Regions from separate parts of the Pectobacterium parvum genome, predicted to be linked through region 2. Evidence: predicted binding sites of a transcription regulator. Region 2 holds the regulator's gene; each other region holds the start of a gene.
The links. The regulator CRP, encoded in region 2, controls carbon source genes, mostly activating them, when cyclic AMP is high. The targets are predictions, from matches to a motif close to ATGTGANNNNNNTCACAT.

Region 1: a site for CRP is predicted at 1,044-1,061, ahead of LOZ86_RS17825 (iron-containing alcohol dehydrogenase). Genes of this name have one in related genera too.
Region 3: a site for CRP is predicted at 1,337-1,354, ahead of LOZ86_RS01200 (PTS mannitol transporter subunit IICBA). Genes of this name have one in related genera too.

The regions. Positions count from the first base shown of each region.
Region 1 covers NZ_CP087392.1:3,950,571-3,953,852, forward strand. Annotated here, with positions in the region: gene dtnK (D-threonate kinase) at 1-985, opposite strand, end outside; gene LOZ86_RS17825 (iron-containing alcohol dehydrogenase) at 1,222-2,358, shown strand; gene LOZ86_RS17830 (dihydrodipicolinate synthase family protein) at 2,427-3,282, shown strand, end outside.
Region 2 covers NZ_CP087392.1:703,203-706,484, forward strand. Annotated here, with positions in the region: gene argD (bifunctional acetylornithine/succinyldiaminopimelate transaminase) at 1-827, shown strand, start outside; gene crp (cAMP-activated global transcriptional regulator CRP) at 985-1,617, opposite strand; gene LOZ86_RS03105 (OsmC family protein) at 1,992-2,399, shown strand; gene LOZ86_RS03110 (phosphoribulokinase) at 2,513-3,282, opposite strand, start outside.
Region 3 covers NZ_CP087392.1:277,409-280,690, forward strand. Annotated here, with positions in the region: gene glyS (glycine--tRNA ligase subunit beta) at 1-87, shown strand, start outside; gene LOZ86_RS01195 (DUF3053 domain-containing protein) at 413-1,129, shown strand; gene LOZ86_RS01200 (PTS mannitol transporter subunit IICBA) at 1,566-3,282, shown strand, end outside.

The DNA of each region.
Region 1 (3,282 bases), 1.5 Mb from region 2:
GCTGCTGGCACCGCGCGTCGATCTCGAAGCGCTGATTTTCGTTATGACAGGGTCGAATAATGCAGTGATTACCCTTCATCAGCGCCTTCACTGCGTCCTCACACTGGGATGCCATGACGGTGGATGAATCGGCTGAAAAGAGTGCGTTGATATCGATCTCAACCAGCGTGACATCGCTGCGCAGCCTGACGGCCGCAATCTGTTTTTGAGCGATATCGCTCATCGACCCGACGACAGCCAGCAGCGGCCTTTCTGTCTTACGCGTAAAATTCTGCGCATTCGCCAGCGCTTCACTCAGGCCCGCCGAGCCGACCAGCAAAGGGCGAAACGGCAACGTTCTGGCAGCATCAACGATATGTGTCAGATCGCCCTGCTCGCCCGTATCAAGAATAATCAGACGTACGCCTTCGTCCGCCAGTTGCTGCAAACGGTGGGCTAAATTGGCCTGACGGACGTCATCAAGGTGTATTTCCGCCACGGGTAAAGCGGTTTGCTCTGCCAGACGGGCAGCGATAGAAGCAGAGGTCACCGGCGTTTTGGGATCGCTGGCAAATTCCGTGTCGGTAAGCAGACGGCCATTCACCCAGACTTCACCTTTGCGGGTCACACGCCCTAGCGTCGGCGATGCCGCAGCAATCAGCGCGACGGGCACGTCTGCCGCAGACAGTGCGGCAGCGATTTCCGCCCCCAGATTCCCACGCAGCGTCGAGTCAATTTTCTTGATAATCCAGCCTTGTCCACCGGCTGCCTGCCAGGCTGCAACCGCTTCGGCGGTGCGTTGAGACGCCACGTCGTCACGCACCGCACGGCTATCGGTGTTGATCACCACCGCATCACCCAGTAAATCCGCATGCAGTTTATTAACGTCAAATACGACGCTAACCCGCGCGCCCTGCTGCGCCAAACCGACGCCCGCATCATTGGCACCCGTAAAGTCATCAGCGACCACTAATACCTGTTCTGCTGATTGCTGCACGTTTGACATACTTCATCCCCGGTTCATGATTACCTGATAATGATTATATTGAATCACATTTGATTATATGTGAGCAATATCAAATTATTTAAAAGGAATTTCACCTATAAATTATCACCACGATGTGGCAAATGGCGTTTAGACGTGATGAGAACCACGTCATTTGACTGAAAGCAATCACCATCGCAACCATTATCATCATAGCGATAACGCTCTGGCGAAAGAGAAAAGGCAAGGTAATAAGCATGAACATCAATAGCACTATCCTCAGCGGTTACCGGGTACTTCAGGACATTAGTCACCTGTTGGCAGCGAAACAGCACGTTTTATTTGTCACCGACAAAAACATCGTCGGGCTGCCTGACGTTCAGGCGCTGATCGCACAAGTTAAGCAAGCCGTTCCGCAGGTTCTGTTGGTTGATCATGTTCCTGCCGAACCAAGCCAGCACGACGTTGCCCAGATATTGAGCCAACTCAATCAAATCCAAACCGATCTGGTCATCGGCGTGGGCGGCGGCAGCGTACTGGACGTCGCCAAACTGCTTTCCGTACTGTGCGCGGGCGATGAAACCGTCACGCTGGATAGCCTGCTGGCAGGAGAGAAACCGACTCGCCGCACGACATCCCTGCTTATCCCGACCACCGCAGGAACCGGCTCAGAAGCCACACCGAATGCCATTCTGGCAATCCCGGAAAAAGAGACCAAAGTCGGCATTATTACGCCAGTGATGCTGCCGGACTACGTTGCACTGGTGCCGGAGCTGACCATCAGCATGCCGTCGCATATCGCTGCTTCAACCGGTATCGATGCGCTCTGCCACCTGATCGAGTGCTTCACCTCGACGATTGCCAACCCGGTCAGCGACAACTACGCGCTGATTGGCCTGAAAAAGCTGTTTGCCAACCTCGAAACCTCCGTGCGCGAGCCGAGCAACATGGAAGCCAAGCTGAACATGCTGTGGGCGTCCTACTACGGCGGTGCCGCCATTGCCCACTCCGGTACGCACTTGGTTCACGCCATGTCTTACCCGCTGGGCGGCAAGTACCACATCCCGCACGGCGTGGCGAACGCCATCCTGCTCGCCCCTTGCATGCGTTTCGTGCAGGACGCCGCACAGGAGAAATTCGCACAGGCGTATGACCTGCTGCCGGATGCCGATCTGACGCTCAGTACAGCGGAAAAAGCACAGGCGCTGGTGACCTACTTCAGCGAATTGGTTAAACGACTCAACCTGCCTAACACCTTACAGCAGCTCGGCGTCGAAAAAGACCACCTGCCGTACCTGGTTGATGCCGCGTTACAGGTTCAGCGCCTGATGAAAAACGTGCCGACACAGGTCAGCGCCGACGACGTCCGTGAGGTTTATCTGACGCTGTTTTAAAGCGCGCGGATTTAGGTAGAACGGTTTTAACTTTTCATCTTTTTGATTACGTGTCACGAGGAAGAACAATGAGTAAAAATATTACCGGCGTACTAACTGCCATCGTCACGCCGTTTGATAACCAGGGCGAATTTAACCCCGCTGCTATGCGTCTTCAGGTTCAGCGCCAGATGCGCTACGGCAACGGTATTTTTTGTAACGGCACCAACGGTGAGTTTTTCGTGCTGCACACCGATGAGAAAGTCGCCGTCACTGAAACCTGCGTTGATGAAGTTGCCGGAAAAGTGCCGGTTGTTGGCCACATCGGTGAAATCTCCACGCGGGAAACCATCAAGCTCGGCAAGCGCATCGCCGCGCTGGGTGTCGATGCCGTTTCGGTCATCACCCCCTATTTCATCCCACTCAAACAAGAAGAACTGATCGCCCACTACACCGCCGTCGCCGATGCGCTGACTGTGCCGGTGTTTCTCTACAACATTCCTGCACGCACGGGGAATACGCTGGCGCCGGAAACCGTCCGCACGCTGGCGGATCACCCGAACATCATCGGCATTAAAGACAGCGCAGGCAGCTATGAAAGCCTGAGCGGTTATGTGCAAGCGGTGAAAGGTGTACAGGGTTTTAACGTACTGAATGGCCCAGACTCGCTCATTCACCAGGGCTTTGTTGACGGCTGCTCCGCCTGTATTTCCGGGCTGGCTAACGTGGCACCGGAACCGATCAGCCAGATTTGGCACCGCTTCAATGCGGGTGACATCGAAGGCTCCCGTCAGGCACAAGAACAGGTTGCCGAGTTGCGTAAGACACTGTACGCCATCGCGTTCTCACCGGCTGTGGTGAAAAAAGCACTGGCGATTATGGGTGAAGATGTCGGCGTCAGCCGCTATCCGATCCAGTTTTCCGCACAGGATGAAGACAACATCC
Region 2 (3,282 bases):
TCATCGCCTTCTACAATGCATTCCATGGTCGGACGCTGTTCACCGTCTCGGTCGGCGGACAGCCTAAATATGCCGACGGTTTCGGGCCTAAGCCTGCCGATATTGTTCATGTTCCCTTCAACGATCTGGCTGCTGTTAAAGCGGTGATGGACGATCACACCTGTGCGGTTGTACTGGAGCCGATTCAGGGGGAAGGGGGGATTACGCCCGCTACGCCTGAGTTTTTACAAGGCGTTCGCGATCTGTGCGATCAGCACAAGGCGCTGCTGGTGTTTGATGAAGTGCAGAGCGGAATGGGGCGCACTGGCAAACTATTCAGCTACATGCACTACGGCATTACGCCAGATATCCTCACAACGGCTAAAGCATTGGGCGGTGGTTTCCCGATTAGCGCGATGCTGACGACGGAAGAGATCGCATCGGCCATGACGGTTGGGGTACACGGCACCACTTATGGCGGCAACCCGCTGGCCTGTGCGGTGGCGGAAGCTGCGCTGGATATTATTAACACACCAGAAGTGCTATCAGGTGTGGCGGATCGCCACGATCGCTTTGTTAGTGAGCTTGAGAAAATCAATCAGCAGTGCGGAATATTCGAGCAGGTTCGCGGTATGGGGCTGCTGCTGGGTGCCGAACTGAAACCGCAATGGCATGGTCGCGCGGGCGAGTTTCTGGCTGCGGCAACGTCTCAGGGGCTTATGGTGCTGATGGCTGGGCCGAACGTAATCCGCTTCGTACCATCTTTGATTATTGATGAAGAGGATATTGCGCAGGGGATGGCGAAATTCGCTAAAGCCGTCGCGCAGGTCGTTAACGCAGCAAACTGATTATGCTCTCAAAAGATCAGCCATAAAAAAACGTAGGGAACGTTTTTCAACGTCGCTTGCGACGACCCGCAGGGTGGCGAGCAGGAAGCTCGCCATAAAAAAAGCGTGAGGCCAAGGCTTCACGCTTTTTTTATTGGTAGGGTACCGCGACAGGGGTTTAGCGAGTGCCGTAAACGACAATCGTTTTACCGTGTGCAGAGATCAGGTTCTGGTCTTCTAACATTTTCAGAATGCGGCCCACGGTTTCACGCGAGCAGCCAACGATTTGCCCAATTTCCTGACGGGTAATTTTTATTTGCATGCCATCTGGATGTGTCATGGCATCAGGTTGTTTGGCCAGGTTGAGTAGGGTTTGGGCAATACGGCCAGTCACATCAAGGAAGGCGAGGTTGCCGACTTTTTCAGAGGTAACCTGAAGTCTGTTTGCCATTTGTGCAGACAGACGCATGAGGATATCCGGGTTAACCTGGATGAGTTGGCGGAATTTTTTATAGGAAATTTCAGCCACTTCACAGGCGGTTTTTGCCCGAACCCAGGCGCTGCGTTCCTGACCTTCTTCAAACAGGCCGAGCTCGCCGATAAAATCGCCCTGATTGAGGTAGGAGAGAATCATTTCCTTGCCTTCTTCATCTTTGATTAGCACTGCGACAGAGCCTTTCACGATGTAGTAAAGCGTTTCTGCTTTTTCACCTTGGTGAATCAGCGTGCTCTTCGATGGATACTTGTGGATATGACAATGGGAAAGGAACCATTCGAGAGTTGGATCTGTTTGCGGTTTGCCGAGAACCATTCGCTATCATCCTCTGTTGTAATTCACTGCGCAAATTACAGGGGTCAGAGTTCCCTGTACGGCGTGTTTAACTGCTAAAAAAATAAAATTCAGTCTAGGCAGAATGACGTCAGGGAATATACTGAAACCTCTGTACCCTTTATTTTCCGGTTGCTGCCTTGCCGCACCGTAAAAATGGCTGGGTATGTCTGGCCAGGTCATCATCTTCTTCGTTTCTGGGTTTGTCCAGAAAAGGTCTATTCTATTTTCGTTTTAACACAGCTTTAAGGACGTGTCTTGTGTTGTCTCGCTTCAGCATGACAAAGCGCTGATTAACGCTGGTTTTTGTACAGTAACGGTATAAATTTTCAAAAAATTTTTAGTGGAGAGGCATCATGCAGGCACGGGTAAAATGGGTTGAAGGCTTAACGTTTTTGGGCGAATCCGCATCAGGACATCAGATATTGATGGACGGCAATTCCGGTGATAAAGCGCCGAGTCCGATGGAAATGGTGTTGATGTCCGTAGGGGGATGCAGCGCGATTGATGTGGTGTCGATTCTGCAAAAAAGCCGCAACGATGTAGCGGATTGTGAAGTGAAATTAACGTCAGAACGTCGGTCAGAAGCGCCGCGTTTATTCACCCATATCAATCTGCATTTTATCGTGACGGGAAAAGGATTGACCGACAAAGTTGTCGAGCGAGCCGTCGCACTGTCGGCAGAAAAATACTGCTCAGTAGCATTGATGCTGGGCAAAGCCGTTGAGGTGACGCACAGCCACGAAATTAGAGTGCTGGCATAATCCCTGTCTCTGGGCACTAATTCTGGTCACTTAAGCCTGTTATTAGGGGAAACACAGGGGGTGGTTCCCGTAGGGAGGCCTCACCCCTGTGGTCGCCCCGTGTATCTCGATGCTTATTCGATCGTTTTCCCTTCAATTAACCGCTGCACCAGCGGTGCCATGATTAATTCCATCGCCAATCCCATCTTCCCACCGGTAACGACCAGCGTGTTGATGTGGGAGATAAAGGAACCCTGCAACATAGCGAGCAGATAGGGGTAATCAATATTATCCAACCCCTGAAAATGAATCACGACGAAGCTTTCGTCCAATGAGGGAATCGATTTGGCGGCGAACGGGTTGGAGGTGTCCACGGTGGGCACGCGCTGGAAGTTGATGTGTGTGCGAGAGAACTGTGGCGTGATATAGGTGATGTAGTCTTCCATTGAGCGGACGACGGAATCCATCACCGCTTCACGCGAGTGGCCGCGCTCATTAACGTCACGAATCAGCTTTTGAATCCATTCCAGGTTGACGATCGGCACCACGCCGACGAGCAAATCGACATGCTGTGCCACGTCGTTTTGCTCGGTGACCACGCCGCTGTGCAATCCTTCATAGAACAGGATATCGGTGGGTTCTGGCATCGGCTCCCACGGCGTGAACGTCCCAGGAACCTGATTATAGGGAATGGCTTCATCGTAGGTATGAAGGTATTTACGCGTCTGGCCACGCCCGTGCAGGCCATATTCAATAAACGACTGTTCCAGCAGGCTGAAATCATTCGCTTCTGGGCCGAAGTAGCTGATGTGGCGTCCTGAATCACGCGCTTTACGAATTGCCATATCCATTTCCGGGCGGGTATAGCGGTGAAAGCTATCGCCTTCCAACTGGGCTGCGCGCA
Region 3 (3,282 bases), 430 kb from region 2:
GAGCAGGTTCGAGTGAACCGCCTGACGCTGCTGAGCCAACTGCGTGAGCTGTTCTTGCAGGTTGCAGATATTTCCGTCCTGCAATAACGACAATAGCGTTACGTAATCCCAACCCCCGAGTCGGTTCGCCCGTTCGGGGGTTATTTTTTTCCGCATTACAGATGTCCCCCCACCCCGTGGTTTCGATCCGTATCGACCAGCGACTCCGTTGGCAAAATCCGATGGTCGTCCCGTGTCTCTCGATGCTTAAACAATCGGTATTCGTTGTCAGACCTGGCCTTTTCCTGCACAGCCGGCCTGATTCGACTATGCTTATGTCGTAGAAAATCTTGTCATGGAAAATCCGTCGTCAGCGTGTTTTTGTCTGAGTAAAGCACGGCTGGCGGGGCAGTAAGCATAACAGGAGTAGGGAATGAGAAGGCTGATGACGTACCGTTCACGCTGGCTGTTGCCAGTTCTGGTTATTCTGGCGGCATTGCAGTTGGCTGCCTGTGGTGACAGCGAAGCCGATCAGCGGAAGGCATTCGTTGCGTTCCTGCAAAGCGTGCAGTCGCAGCAGGATGGGAAATTGCCGACACTGACGGAAGAGCAGAAGAAGAGTTTTGGCAATTTCACCAACGATTACGCGATTTTAACCACCTTTTCTCAGCAGTTTAATCAGGCGGTGTCCGGCAGTTTGACGCCGATGCTGGGGCAAATTTCCCGCATTCGCGTCCCTAAAGACTATCTGACGCAGCGTGACGACCTTCGCCAATCCATCGGGGCAATGAACCTGTTGAGCCAGCATGTGCAGGCGGCGAAAGTGCAGGCGGACAACACCCACCGGCTGCTAAAACAGCCCGAAGAGGTGCAGATACCCTATGAGCGGTTGTATGCACGCACGGTAATACAGCCCACCAATGCGCTGTTACCCGCCATTCCGAATGCGATTGCCTTCGCACAAAGCCTGATTCAGATCGGCGATTTCCTTCAGGCTCAGGGCGATCAGGCTGTGTTTAATGGCGCGTCTGTGCAATTCCGTACGCCGCAACAGGTGGCGCAATATAACAGCATGGTGGCAGCGCTACCTCTACAGCAGCAGAATTTAATGAATGCGCTCAGAGGAATAACTGGCGTGAATTATCCCTAACCGCATCGTGCTCCGGCACTTTAGCGATGCAATAGGGCAGAGAGCTATTCTGGGTAAGATGCGTGTGGCTGGTGAGAGGGTAAAAATAAATTGTGATTAACATCACATAAATAAAACAAATACATGCCTGTAAAGTGTGACTTGAATCACATATAAAGCGCGGTGTTTGTCTAAAAATCTGTTTAGTTTTTCATTTTTAACGATTTTTTGTGAAGTAAATCACCTATTTGTATCGTTGATGTAGGGTGGTTGTGTGATTTTTGTCACGTTACCGCCATGGAGTTGCGGTATGAAAACAGCGTGTTAGAGTCCGCGCTGCATACAGTAATAATGACGGAAGTCTTCTTGTGGTAATCGGTGCTTTTATTGCCACGCCGTCTCACGATAATTACCACGCGCTCTTATTGTTAGCGCGTTTCAATAGGGGTGTGTTTTTATGCTTTCACCAGATATTAAGATCAAAGTGCAAAACTTTGGTCGCTTCCTCAGCAATATGGTGATGCCCAACATTGGCGCATTTATCGCCTGGGGTATTATTACCGCGCTGTTTATCCCTACCGGCTGGTTCCCCAATGAAACGTTGGCGAAGCTCGTCGGTCCGATGATTACCTATTTGCTGCCATTGCTGATTGGTTATACCGGTGGACGTCTTGTATTCGGTGAGCGTGGTGGTGTGGTGGGTGCCATTACGACGAGGGGTGTGATCGTCGGGACGGATATCCCGATGTTCCTCGGCGCCATGATTGTGGGCCCGTTGGGCGGCTGGGCGATCAAGCGTTTTGACCACATGGTCGACGGTAAAATCAAAAGCGGCTTTGAAATGCTGGTCAACAACTTCTCTGCCGGTATCATCGGTATGTTGTTGGCCATCCTGTCATTTTTGGCAATTGGTCCGCTGGTTGAAGTCTTCTCTCAGGTGCTGGCTTCCGGCGTTAACCTGATGGTACAGAATAACCTGCTGCCGCTTACGTCCATCTTCGTTGAACCGGCGAAAATCCTGTTCCTGAACAACGCCATTAACCACGGTATCTTCTCACCGCTGGGCATTCAGCAGGCGACGGAAACCGGCAAATCTATTTTCTTCCTGATCGAAGCGAACCCAGGCCCGGGTATGGGCGTGCTGATGGCTTACATGTTCTTCGGTCGTGGTAACGCGAAAGAGTCAGCACCAGGTGCGGCGATTATCCACTTCCTGGGCGGGATTCACGAAATCTACTTCCCTTATGTGCTGATGAATCCGCGTCTGATTATTGCGGTGATTCTGGGTGGGATGACCGGCGTGTTTACGCTGAGCGTGCTGGGTGGCGGTTTGGTTTCTCCTGCGTCTCCAGGTTCCATTCTGGCGGTGCTGGCGATGACGCCAAAAGGCGCTTACTTCGCTAACCTCGCGGCCATCGCAGCGGCTTTCGCAGTGTCCTTCCTTGTGTCGGCGATTCTGCTGAAAAGCACCAAGCAAAAAGAAGAAGACCTGGGCGACGCAACGCGCCGCATGCAGGAAATGAAAGCGTCTTCTAAAGGCACGGCGACTAACGCTGGTGTCAGCGGTGATATGAGCACCGTGCGTAAAATCATCGTAGCGTGTGACGCCGGTCTGGGTTCCAGCGCGATGGGTGCGGGTGTGCTGCGTAAGAAGGTTCAGGATGCCGGGCTGGCCAACATTTCGGTGACTAACAGCGCGATCAATAGTCTGCCGGACGATGTCGATCTGGTGATTACGCACCGCGATCTGACCGAACGTGCGATGCGTCATGCGCCGCAGGCACAGCACATTTCTCTGACTAACTTCCTTGATAGCGGTCTGTATAGCGATCTGGTAGCACGTCTTACCGCAGCACAGGGTGCCGTGAAGTCTGAAGCCGTCGTGACGTCAGCACCTGCTGCTCTAGCCGACGCACAGACTAACCTGTTCCAACTGGGTGCAGGCAATGTGTTCCTGAATCAGCATGCGACAGACAAAGAGCAGGCAATCCGTTTCGCCGGTGAGCAACTGGTGAAAGGCGGCTATGTCGAGCCTGCGTATGTTGAAGCGATGTTGGAACGTGAAAAGCTGACCTCCACCTATCTGGGCGAGTCGATTGCTGTGCCGCACGGCACGATTGAAGCGAAAGACCGCGTGCTGAAAACGGGCGTTGTCTTCTGCCAATATCCTGAAG